3 regions of the Jeotgalibaca sp. PTS2502 genome follow, and region 1 is predicted to be linked to each of the others. Evidence: predicted binding sites of a transcription regulator. Region 1 holds the regulator's gene; each other region holds the start of a gene.
What was found. Region 1 encodes NrdR, which represses ribonucleotide reductase genes. Its sites were predicted from a motif close to ACACNATATATNGTGT; they were not measured.

Region 1 (4,280 bases):
CTGAAACAGGTAAGGTACATACACGTTATGTGCAAACATTAACCCAAACTGGACGTTTAAGTTCAACGGATCCTAACTTGCAGAATATTCCGATTCGCATGGAAGAGGGGCGTAAGATTCGCCAAGCCTTTGTGGCTGAAAAAGAAGGGTGGAAGATTTTTGCATCTGACTATTCTCAAATCGAATTGCGCGTATTGGCTCATATCTCAGGTGATATTCATATGAAGGAAGCCTTCGTTGAAAATCAAGATATCCATACCTCAACTGCTATGCGTGTCTTTGGTATCGAACATGAAGCGGATGTCGACAGCAATATTCGCCGCCAAGCAAAAGCTGTAAACTTTGGAATCGTTTATGGGATTAGTGATTATGGACTGTCACAAAACTTGAATATTACACGTAAACAGGCTAAAGAATTTATTGACCGTTACTTTGAGAAATACCCAGGCATCCAACAATTTATGGCTGATATTGTTGAAGAAGCTAAGGAAAAAGGATTTGTGGAAACACTCTTCCATCGTAGACGTTACTTACCCGACATTTCGAGTAGTAACTTCAATCTACGCTCGTTTGCAGAACGAACTGCAATTAACTCGCCTATTCAAGGATCAGCAGCCGATATTATTAAAGTGGCAATGATTCGTATGGAAGATGAGATTGAAAAACGTGGCTTACAAGCAAAAATGCTCCTACAAGTACACGATGAGTTAATCTTTGAATGCCCTGAAGAAGAAGTGGCTATTTTAGAAGAGCTTGTCCCGCAAGTGATGGAGCATGCGGTTGAATTAAGTGTGCCGCTAATTGTCGATAGTAATTACGGTGATAGCTGGTACGAAGCAAAATAAATAATCATTCAGAAAGGAAAATAGGCGTGCCTGTTTTCTTTTCTGTTCTTATAAGGAGAAGATAAGTATGCCAGAACTTCCAGAAGTAGAAGTTGTTCGCAGAGGATTAAATCAAACGATTGCCCATTCGACGATTAGTCATGTGGATGTCTTTTGGAGTCGCATGATTACACCACCATTTTCATCTGAAAAATTTAAAGACGTATTAGCTGGTGAAACCATTCATACGGTTGAGAGACGAGGCAAATATTTGATTTTCCTATTGGATAATTGGGTTATGGTGTCCCATTTGAGAATGGAAGGCAAATACGAAGTCGTTGACAGTAAGGAAGACTATAAAAAGCATACCCATGTGGTTTTTCATCTAAGTGACGGCAGGGATTTGCGTTACCTTGATGTGAGGAAATTTGGTCGTTTTTCACTTGTACCCATTGATAAGCAAGATGATTACGAACCCTTTAAAAAATTAGGTCCAGAACCAACAGCAGAAAGTTTCCGTTTTTCAGATTTTAAACAGCGCTTATCTCGTACTAGTCGTGCCATTAAAACGGTTATTTTAGACCAGCACGTGGTGGCAGGTGTCGGCAATATTTATGCGGATGAATCGTTATTTGAAGCAGGTGTTCATCCTCAAAAACCAGCCAATGAGCTGAATGAAACAGAAAGTCGGCAACTTCATCAAGCTATTATAGCGGTTATTGGCCGTGCTGTTTCAGCAGGCGGTTCGACTATCCGAACCTATAAAAACAGCTTTGGTGAAGAAGGGCATTTCCAAATTTATTTAAATGTTTATGGGAAAAAGAATCAAGCTTGTCCACGTTGCGGCACGCCAATTGAAAAAATAAAAGTCGGCCAAAGAGGCACTCATTTTTGTCCCAACTGCCAGTATTACGCTAGTGAACAAGAGGGGGACAAATAAATGTTTGTACTTGGTTTAACGGGTTGTATCGCAACTGGAAAATCAACCGTATCGCGCTATTTAGCCTCTAAGGGAATTGCTATTGTCGATGCCGATTTAGGAGCTCGTCAAGTGGTTGAAATTGGTAGTCCTGGCTTACAGGCCATTGCTGACTATTTTGGTCCAGACGTGTTGTTGGAGGATGGCAGTTTAAATCGAAAGAAATTAGGCAGCCTTATTTTTTCAGATTCTGAAAAAAGAGCAGCCCTCGATGGCTTATTGGACGGGTATATCCGCCAATGGATGCGTGATCAAATTGATTTTCATCGTCAAAATGGCGTTGATTTATTAGTATTAGATATTCCGCTCTTATTTGAAGCAGGCTACGCCCCTCTTTGTGATGCTATTATGGTTGTTTATACGCCAAAGGAGTTACAGTGTCAGCGTTTGATGCAACGTGATGACTTAACCAAAGCTCAAGCCATTGACCGCATGAACAGCCAACTATCGATAGAAATAAAAAAAGAAAAAGCAGATATTGTCATTGATAATAGTGGCAATTTGGCAGAAACCTACTTACAAGTTGATCAATGGCTAGCTAAAAGATCTGTTGAAAACTAGCCCGAGCGCTTGATAAATATGGTATAATTGCCGTAATAAAGAAGACTAGAAAGGGGTTAAGAAGATGCAATGTCCAAAATGTCATTATAGTGGAAGTCGGGTTGTGGACAGCCGCCCCATCGATGATAATAACTCGATTCGTCGCAGACGCGAATGTGAGAGTTGCCACCAACGATTTACAACATTTGAGCGAATTGAACAATCACCATTATTGGTTATTAAAAAGAACGGCACGCGTGAAGAATTTAGCCGTGAAAAATTGTTACGTGGTCTCGTAAGGTCATGTGAGAAACGCCCAATTGCACTGGAACAATTAGAAGACTTAGTCAATACCGTTGAAAAAGAAATCCGCTCACAAGGTGAGAATGAAATTTCATCTCTAGAGATTGGCAAGTATGTGATGGATGAATTGGTAAAAATTGACGATGTTGCTTACATTCGATTCGCCAGTGTTTACCGCCAATTTTCAGACCGTCAAACCTTTTTAGATGAGCTGAAAAAATTGGAAAAGAAAGACCCCCGTGAAGCGGATGCCCCAGCATCAGGGCAAGATGGAGAGGATTCTTAACCATGACTTATCCGTGGAAAGAATTAAGTCCAAAAGATTCATTGACGGTTCGCCAAACTGCCGTTATTTCTGATTGTGATAAACAGGTTGTCACTCTCCTGTATCAACCCATTATTGGGCCTCATGCCTATAGTTTATATATGCTATTGCTAGCTGAAGTTACGGGTGGCCTTTATAAGAGTGAAGACCGTCTTCATGCTGATTTGTTGAGCACATTAGGGCTAGGTATTCCAGAGCTTTATCAGGCTCGGGTTCGTTTGGAAGCCATTGGATTATTAAATACCTATCTTAAAAAAGAGGGCGATAAGCATTATCTTTATGAACCATGCCCACCTCTGACGAGTAAGCAATTTTTTGAAGATGATTTAATGCGTCTATTGTTAATGGAATATGTGGGAGAGAACAAACTACGGTTACTACAAGAAAAGTTTACTTATCCACTCGTTGATCAAGCACATTTTCAAAAGATTACCAAATCATTTTTAGAGGTTTATGATTTATCGAGTCAAGCTTATAGCAATAAAGCTCAAGCATTGCCACAAGGGCAGGCTTATCTACAAGCTAAAAATGGCCAATCACCTAAACTAAGTACAGCGACATTTGATTTTCAATTGTTAAAGCAATTCTTACAAAAGGAATTTTTTAACCAGGACGCTTTAACAGACGAGGTTCAATCTGCCATAGTCGTTTATCACCACATGTATGGTCTGGATGAAATGGCAATGGCTAACTATTTACTTCGTGCAGCTAACCTGGAAACAGGTCACATTAACTTAAGAGAACTTGAAAAAAGTGTCTTAGATGAAAGAGACCAGCTCGTTTATCCTGCTATGCCACTGCAAGACAAGGTGATGTCTACAATTGAGAAACAGAGCCAAAAAGCTGATGATCGCCAAAAAGAATTAACACAAGCAGGTTATACACCGGCGGAAATTGCGTTAGTTCTTCAAAGCGAACGAATGACACCGATGGCTTTTATTAGCGGGATAAAGAAGCAAAAAAATGGAACGGTTACGTCTGCTGAGAAAAAATTAGTGTCTGTCTTACTGGCAGATCACAAATTAGAGCCAGCTGTTTTGAATATGCTTATTTATTATTCCTTAGTCATTCAAAAGCACCCGACCTTGGTGAAAAATATCGTTGAGGCGATTGCCAATGACTGGACACAGTCTAATGTGACTCGACCTGAGCAAGCCATTGAAAAGACCAAACAGTTTGTAGGTCAGAAAAAAGCTGCTGCAGAAAAACGAGAAGAAAATCGCTCAGCCCGTTACTACGGTAAAAATGTGGTCCGAAAGGTTGAGAAATTACCTGATTGGGCCAAAGACAATCAAGGTCCTGTTACGGA
Region 2 (4,280 bases), 770 kb from region 1:
CGTTTCTACCATCATTTCTTCCCAACGGTAACCCGTCCAGCTCCAAATGTCCTTTTGATCGCCATAGATTTGGCGGACCTTTTGGATTAATGGGTTGAGAATAGTAGTGTTTAGAAATGGCTCTCCACCCAACAAAGTCAAGCCTTGCACATAATCATGAGCTAAGTCAGCTATTATCTGGTCTTCTAGCTCTTTGGTGTAGGGTTTACCATAAGTAAAGGACTGAGCCGCCTTGTTATAACAGCCCGGACAGGCAAAAAGACAACCACTCACATAAAGACTATTACGAACACCTTCCCCATCAACAAAGTTAAAGGGCTTATAATCAGCAATGTAGCCACGAGAGTAGGCTTCAGCCGTCCACTCGCCGGGCGCTGGATTTCTAATCATCGCTCCCGCCCCCTACATGTGCTTTTCGCGTGCCGTAATTTCCTTATGACGGCCGCGTACCATCGGGCGTTTTTGTGGATTACCGAGATAACCACATGTCCGTTTAACGACATCACAACTATCTGGATTATGATTGCCACATTGTGGACACTCAAAACCGCGTTCAGTTGGATGAAACTCGCCGGCATAATCACATTCATAACACTTATCAATCGGTGTATTGGTACCCAGATAGCCTACTTTATCGTAAGAGTAGTCCCAAACAGCCTCTAGTGCCTTGGGATTCTGACGAATATTAGGATACTCACAATAATGAATAAAGCCACCTGAACAGTATTTCGGATAGTCTTTCTCAAAGTCTAGTTTCTCAAAAGGCGTTGGTTTTTTACGGACATCATAATGGAAACTATTAGTGTAATACTCCTTATCCGTAATGTCTGTTATTGTACCAAATTTTTCCTTGTCAAGACGACAAAAACGATCGGTCAAACTTTCACTTGGTGTGGAATAAACACTAAAATGGTATCCCTGTTCGATTCCCCACGCATCACAATTTATTTTTAGTTGTTTTAAAATATCTAGCGTTAATTGTTTCGCTTCTGGATTTGTTTCCCAATTAGGTCCATAGAAGGTCGTTGCAACTTCATAAAGGCCAATATACCCCAGCGAAATGGTCGCCCGCTTCTGTTTAAAGAGTTGATCAACATCTTCGTCTGCTGCCAGTTTATGACCCCAAGCACCATTCATATATAAAATAGGTGCTTGATCAGGCTTAGCTTCCTTCACTCTCTCAATACGGTAAAGTAGAGCATCCTTTACAATCGCCACACGTTCTTGGAATAATTCCCAAAAGGCTGTTAAATCACCTTTTGATTCCATGGCAATGCGAGGTAGATTCAGAGTCACAACGCCCAGATTCATACGACCGCTATTGACTTCTCTTCCCTCTTCATCCTTCCAACCTTGTAAAAAAGAACGACAACCCATTGGTGCCTTATAAGAACCGGTTAACTCAACCAATTTATCAAAGTTTAAAATATCCGGATACATCCGTTTTGTCGCACATTCCACTGCCAGTTGCTTAACATCGTAGTTAGGATCTGTTGGTCGGTAATTGATACCTTTACGAATACCAAAAACAAGTTTAGGGAAAATAGCCGTTCGTTTCTCCTTGCCGAGACCATCTAAACGTACTTGCAAAATTGCTTTTTGAATTTCACGTTCATAGCGATTGGTTCCTAAACCAAAACCAAATGTAACAAATGGTGTTTGCCCATTAGAAGTATAAAGAGTATTCACTTCATACTCTAAACTTTGCATCGCATCGTAAATATCTTTTTTGGTCTTTTCCCAACTATAAGTTTCACGTTGTTCAGCTAATACCCATTTTTCAGCATCTTCCATATGCTTGTTGTAATTTAATTCAGCGTAAGGAGCCAGTAATTCATCCACTCGGTCCGCACTCGTTCCACCATATTGGCTACTTGCCACATTGGCAATAATTTGGGCCATTTGAGCAGCTGCCGTTTGGATTGATTTTGGTTGTTCAACTTCAGCATTTCCAATTGAAAAGCCCGTTTCAAACATATATTTAAAATCGATCAAGCAACAATTGGTCATCGGTGAGTAGGGATGGTAATCTAGGTCGTGGAAGTGAATATCACCTCTCAAGTGAGCATTTTCTACATGAGCTGGGAGCATTCTAAGTCCAATCGCCTTTGCCGTTACGCCCGCTGTTAAATCACGAATTGTATTAAAGACACGACTATCCTTATTGGCATTCTCATTTAAAATCGTTTCATCCGCTTGAATTAATTGTTGAATACGTGATTCAATATCACGTTGCGCAATACGTTGTTCTTGTTTACGGATACGATAGGCGTGATAAGCTTGTGCGACATCTAATTCATCTTGTTTAATGAGCGCTTGTTCAACCCATTCATGGATATCTTCCGTTGACGTCATCGACACATCTTGCAGATAAAGTTGCTCAATAACAGCCGTTAACAACTCTTTCATCCGCTCTGGCGACGATAATGACTTTCCCTCATTCGCTTGTAAAACAGCATCCACAATCTTCTGTTTATTAAAAGAAACAATTCTCCCGTCTGATTTCTTCACACTTAGCTGCTGGATAAACGCTTGTATTCTAGACTGATCTACCACACTTTCCACTTGCTTGCCCTCCTTATGTTAAAACCGCTTGTCTATACTATATATAGTGTCGATTAAAAACAATCATCCTATATATTGTGCTGAAACCAGTTTATCATACTCTCTTAAATGAGTAAACGATAATAAATTGCTAAGGAAAAGCATTGAGGAATGGGCTAGTCCCATAGCTTCAGAGACATTCTATTAATTTATTAGTTATTTAATCCTCTACTCTTGACAAATTCTCCAACATAAAGACGGTTAGAATTTATCAAGCCTTTACTAATTTGAGTGGTCCATTTATCTTGGCGATTACCATTTGTTCTTTCTTTGTAGTAATCCATAGTTGTTTGGTTATAGTCTTCTAGTTGGTTTTTATAGTGAGTTGGATCAGACTCATAGCTATTTTCATGATAGACATTTACTCTCGGCAAACGTGGTTTTTTATCATTAATAACAGCTGGATGGCCAACTGCTAAGCCAAACAGCGGCACACAATGGTTCGGAAGATCTAAAATCTCACTCACCAAGCCCATATCATTGCGAAGCCCACCAATGTAACAAATACCCAGACCCATTGATTCAGCTGCCAAAGCCGTATTTTGTGCTGCTAAAGTTGCATCAATCGAGCCAACCATAAACATTTCGGTACTTTCAATTGATGGTCTTAGGTCAACCTCTTCCATTTCACCAATCATTTGGTGGCGGTACATATCCGCACAAAAAACAAAGAAGTGACCGCTATCGACAACGGTGTTACTGTTAATTGCTAATTTAGCTATGGCTTGTTTTTTTTCCGAGTCGGTTACTCCAACAATTGAGTAAGCTTGCAAGTAGGACGATGTCGAAGCTGCCTGCGCGCAATCAACTAGCGTTGCAATTTGCTCCTTAGTTAATGCCTTATCTTCAAAATCTCTCACTGATCGGTGATTTAAAATAGTTTCAATCGTTTGATTCATTCTATTTCCTCCCTATAAATTAAAAAGCTGAGAACAGGTTCCCAGCTTGCTTTATTTTTATTAAACGTGTTCCAAAAGGCAGCCCCCGACGTCACTTTGTCATCATTGTTGTTGCTTTAGAAACTTACAATGATGATACACTTGGGCTAAAAGCCCACAGTGCATCTTTCAATGCTCGGATGATCTACGACCGTCCTGTGCTGATTCGTTCCAGTTGCCATAGCCGTTGTAGCTTTAGCTGCTTACGGATATGGTATGCGTTAGAAGATTCGGGGCTAAACGTCTTTTTTTCCACTCTCTTGTTAATAACCTGGTGTCAAGTCATCACGGTCAACGCTATTATAAAAATGACGCCAATCCATATAGCCGCTATCTAAACCGCGAAGCAATACTTCAGCCGTTCCAATATTAGTTGCTAATGGAATTTCATACACATCTGACAAGCGAATAAGGGCTGTCACATCAGGTTCATGAGGCATCGCTGCCAATGGATCACGCAAGAAGATCACTAAATCCATTTGATTTTCAGAAATCATGGCACCAATTTGTTGGTCTCCGCCCAAAGGTCCAGACTTGAAGCGTGTCACCTGTAAGCCAGTAGCTTCAGAAATTTTTGACCCTGTTGTTCCAGTAGCATACAATTCATGCTTTTCCAAAATAGGTTTATATGCTGTACATAAACGAATGATTAAATCTTTTTTTCTATCATGTGCAATTAATGCGACTTTCATAAATACCCTCCTTAAAGTGACCTTCCTTACAATTAGTATAACATGT
Region 3 (4,280 bases), 230 kb from region 1:
CTCAAAAAGGCATTTTACGGAAGTTCAGTGCAAAAATACTCTCCGAACTTCCAAAACATATACAAACCACACAACATAAAGAGAGCGAAGATGCTAAAACCGTCTTCGCTCTTTTTTAACTCATTATTACAAACCGCACTTTAATTGTGCAGCACAGTTATTACAGGTATTACAGCCACCTAAGTCTTCAACCGTACCAATTCGGCAAATTGGACAAGTATCGCCAATTTCATTTCCGATTGTCACATCTGTTGATTCTAGGTCAGCAATTGTTTCAACTAAGAATGTTTTATCTTTATTCACTTTAGCTGATTCATTTGTTTCGTCAACATCGTCGAATTGATTTTCTTCAGCCTTCAATGTCAACACTTGCGAATCACGGCTACCATCAACATAAACGGTACCACCTTTAGCACCGCCATCATAGAGGCGCTCGTAAATTTTCTCAACTTGTTCAACCGTATAACCACGAGGCGCATTAACAGTTTTAGAAATCGAGCTATCAACCCAACGCTGAATGGTCGTTTGAACATCAACGTGTTCCTCCGGCGACAATTCCATAGCCGTTGTAAAGAAATCAGGCAGGTTATTCGGATCTGTTTCTGGATGACGGTCTAAATACTCTTGAACGATTTCAGCTTTTACTTCAATAAATTTACCAAGACGACCCGAGCGGAAGTAAGAAAAACTGAAGTATGGCTCTAAACCAGTTGAAACGCCAGCCATCGTGCCTGTTGAACCAGTTGGTGCCACCGTTAATAGATGAGAGTTACGGATACCGTATCTCAAGACACCTTCACGTACATGTTCAGGCATACCTTTCATATAGCCTGAGTTAACAAATTTCTCACGTAGCTGTTGTGTTTCACGACCTGTTTCACCAATAAGGAATGGGAAACTGCCGCGTTCTTTTGCCAATTCAATACTTTCTTCATAAGCTGTTACAGCAATGGTTTCAAAGACTTGATCGATTAATTGGTTACCTTCTTTAGAACCATAACGAACACCACAGTAGATTAACATATCAGCCAGTCCCATAATTCCTAAACCAACCCGGCGCTCGCCCAAAGCTTGCTTACGGTTTTCTTCTAGGAAGTAAGGCGTTGAATCAATAACGTTGTCTTGCATATGAACACCCATACGGACTGTTTTTTCCAATTTAGCAAAGTCAACCATTTGCAAGTCTTTGTTGACCATTTCAGCCAGGTTAACAGCAGCTAAGTTACATACTGAGTACGGTGCAAGAGGCTGCTCACCACAAGGGTTAGTTGCCACAACTTGTTGGCCGTATGCCGATGCATTTGTCATCTTATTAGCATTATCAATAAAGAAAATACCAGGTTCTGCTGCATAAGTCGCACAAATGTTAATCAGTTTCCATAAATCACGCGCTTTAATCGTACGGTAAGTACGGACAGCATGACCCATTTCTTCCCATTTACGGACATCACCAACGTTTACCCATTCCGTGTCGTAAATTGCCATCTCTTCTTTAGAATAATGTTCAACATCTGGGAAGCGTAGAGCATAGACACTATCCTGTTTAACAGCCTCCATAAAGTCATCGGTAATGCATACCGAAATGTTAGCACCGGTCAAGAATTCAGGGTCGTTAACGGAGTACGTACCGCCATCACGTAGTTTGATTTCAGCATCACGAATCACTGACTCATCAAAGCCACCATTACCTGCAATGGTTTTGTAGTTGACAATACCGGTATACATATTTATTTCTTTTGCAGTGAATGGGGTGAATTTTAATTTATCATGAGCCAACGTACGGATTTGTTCATCGTCAAAGTTTTCGATAATGTAACGTAAAATACGTGGGTTTTGCATTTTAGAAATAATAAACTCAGCAATATCTGGGTGCCAGTCGGATAACATAATCATTTGAGCACCACGACGTGACCCACCTTGTTCAACTAAGTGCGTTAATTTCGCAATATCATCTAGCCAAGAAACCGATCCAGATGAGCGACCGTTAACCCCTCTCGCTAGAGCATGACGGGGACGAAGTGTTGAACCATTTGTACCAACCCCGCCGCCACGACTCATAATTTCCATCACTTCCTTACGGTGATCAGAAATCCCACCACGTGAATCCGGAACAAATGGCATCACATAGCAGTTAAAGTAAGTCACATCTGTACCCGAACCAGCTCCGTATAACACACGACCAGCAGGGATAAAGTTTTTCACTTTTTGTTCTTCATAAAACTTTACAAAAGCGTCATAACGTTTTTCAGGAGAAATCTCAACTTGAGCCAATCCATGGGCATTACGCATGGCGATTTGTTCATAAAATAATTCAAGCGGTTTATCAAGCGAGATAATGGAACGTGTGACGATACCTTCTTCTTTCATCCCAAATGTATCGATATTTTGTTGGTATTCTTCAGAAACTAAAATACGAGCGGTCCCTTTATCCCAATCAAGCGATAGAATAGTACCCGTACCACGAGCGGGATATTTAGGATCTTCTTTTATTGTTAAAAGGACGAAGTCACCCTCTTTTAGACTGACTTTTTTCGTATCTTTAAAGGAGTAGCGATCCAGCATCACTAAGCGCGCAACACCGTCATACGTAATATGCATGTCTTCCGTAATTGGAAAGACAGCCTCGAATTGCTCGATATCTTGATTCAATGAGTCAAACCCTTTTTTTAAAGTGGAGGAAATTTCTGTAGCCACTACCATCACTCCTATCATATTCATTAAACACCATATATAGTGTTTATCTATTGAAAACTTCACTATATATACTATATCTAAAGATATATAAAAGCTAGAGAAACATTTTTTAAAAATGAAAATTGGATGGAAAAGTTGCTATTATTACAGGTGGCGCAGCAGCTATGGGCGAATCACACGTTCGCTTGTTTATCGAAGTTGGTTGGCAACAGGTTGTGGCAGAAACAGAAAACGGCTCAAACGTTAATATTTCTTCGATCAAAATCAAGCAATGGTTGGTATGATGCGATTGAAACGTATGGCTGAACCTAGTGAAGTCAGCAAACTAGTCTTATTCTTAGCTTCAAACGATTCAACAGGAGCTGAATTCGTTATAGACGGTGGTATTACTGCATAAAAAATGAATTGACAAAGCCTATTTTCAAGTGTATCATTCTTTTAAATGAAAAATAAATGAGAATGATTAAAAAACACAATGAAAAGAAAAGTACAGATAATCAATATATGACAGAAAACCTCGGTAGCTGAGAAGAGGGGATAGCGATTGTTTGGAAAATGATCTTTGAGTGGCTTTGTCGACCGTTTAGCTAGCTAAACCTGAGACATTGACGGGCGTTCCCGTTACAGAAACAGGGTATTATAATTGTACCTGGTGAGGTGCTTGCTGTGAGGCGGCACAAAATAAGGTGGTAACACGTAAAGACTAACTATAATCTTTTCGTCCTTAACAAACGGATCTGTTTGTTAAGGACTTTTTTTGTGTTCAAGACAATTTTATTTTTCATTCTGATCAATAAAAGGAGGATGTAGACGTGATTCAAATTGATTTAAGTCAGCAGGTGGCTTTAGTCACAGGTGGTAAAAATGGCATCGGGGCAGCCATTGTTGAGAAATTACGCCAAGCAGGTGCCGCAGTTATTTCAGCAGACTATGCTTACCAAGAAGACTTTAAACTAGAAAATAAACAGTTTGCGACCGCAAAAGTCGATATCACTGATGAAGCCGATATTGATAAATGGCTTCAAACAAGCTTAAATTATTTTGGCAAAATCGATATATTAGTCAACTGCGCAGGCATTTCCACTATGGATTTAGTCGTGGATAGCAGTCTAGAAGATTGGGATAAAGTAATGGCCGTTAATGCACGTGGCGTATTCCTCACTTCCAAAAAAGTTGGTAAACTATTGCAGAAGAAACAAGCAGGCGGGCGCATTATTCAGATTGCTTCCCAAGCCGGCAAAAATGGCTATACCGCAATGGGTACCTACGTTGCATCCAAACACGCCGTCTTGGGCCTCACCAAAACCATGGCCAAGGAACTAGCAGCCGACCAGATATTAGTCAATGCCGTTTGTCCCGGTATTGTGGAAACAGAAATGAAACACCGTGAAAGAATCGAAGGTGGCCTCATCCGCAAGATGACTGCCGACGACATATACAAAGAAGATTGCTCGCAAGTGCCACTCGGAAGAACCGCTCAGCCCGAAGAAGTCGCTAATGTTGTTTTATTTCTAGCTAGTCCGCTGGCGTCTTATATGACCGGACAAGCGATTAATGTAACCGGCGGCATGACCATGCATTAAAAA

Region 2: the regulator NrdR is predicted to act here: its motif matches at 2,600-2,615, upstream of nrdD (anaerobic ribonucleoside-triphosphate reductase).
Region 3: the regulator NrdR is predicted to act here: its motif matches at 2,722-2,737, upstream of BW721_RS06495 (vitamin B12-dependent ribonucleotide reductase).

The regions. Positions count from the first base shown of each region.
Region 1 is NZ_CP019433.1:1,091,361-1,095,640, reverse strand. Features, by position in the region: gene polA (DNA polymerase I) at 1-845, shown strand, start outside; gene mutM (DNA-formamidopyrimidine glycosylase) at 913-1,764, shown strand; gene coaE (dephospho-CoA kinase) at 1,765-2,364, shown strand; gene nrdR (transcriptional regulator NrdR) at 2,429-2,932, shown strand; gene BW721_RS05335 (replication initiation and membrane attachment family protein) at 2,935-4,280, shown strand, end outside.
Region 2 is NZ_CP019433.1:1,865,532-1,869,811, reverse strand. Features, by position in the region: gene nrdG (anaerobic ribonucleoside-triphosphate reductase activating protein) at 1-390, opposite strand, end outside; gene nrdD (anaerobic ribonucleoside-triphosphate reductase) at 403-2,565, opposite strand; gene nfsA (oxygen-insensitive NADPH nitroreductase) at 2,757-3,503, opposite strand; gene mgsA (methylglyoxal synthase) at 3,806-4,234, opposite strand.
Region 3 is NZ_CP019433.1:1,322,532-1,326,811, reverse strand. Features, by position in the region: gene BW721_RS06495 (vitamin B12-dependent ribonucleotide reductase) at 127-2,700, opposite strand; gene BW721_RS11925 (hypothetical protein) at 2,817-2,978, shown strand; gene BW721_RS11800 (hypothetical protein) at 2,975-3,091, shown strand; gene BW721_RS06485 (SDR family NAD(P)-dependent oxidoreductase) at 3,534-4,277, shown strand.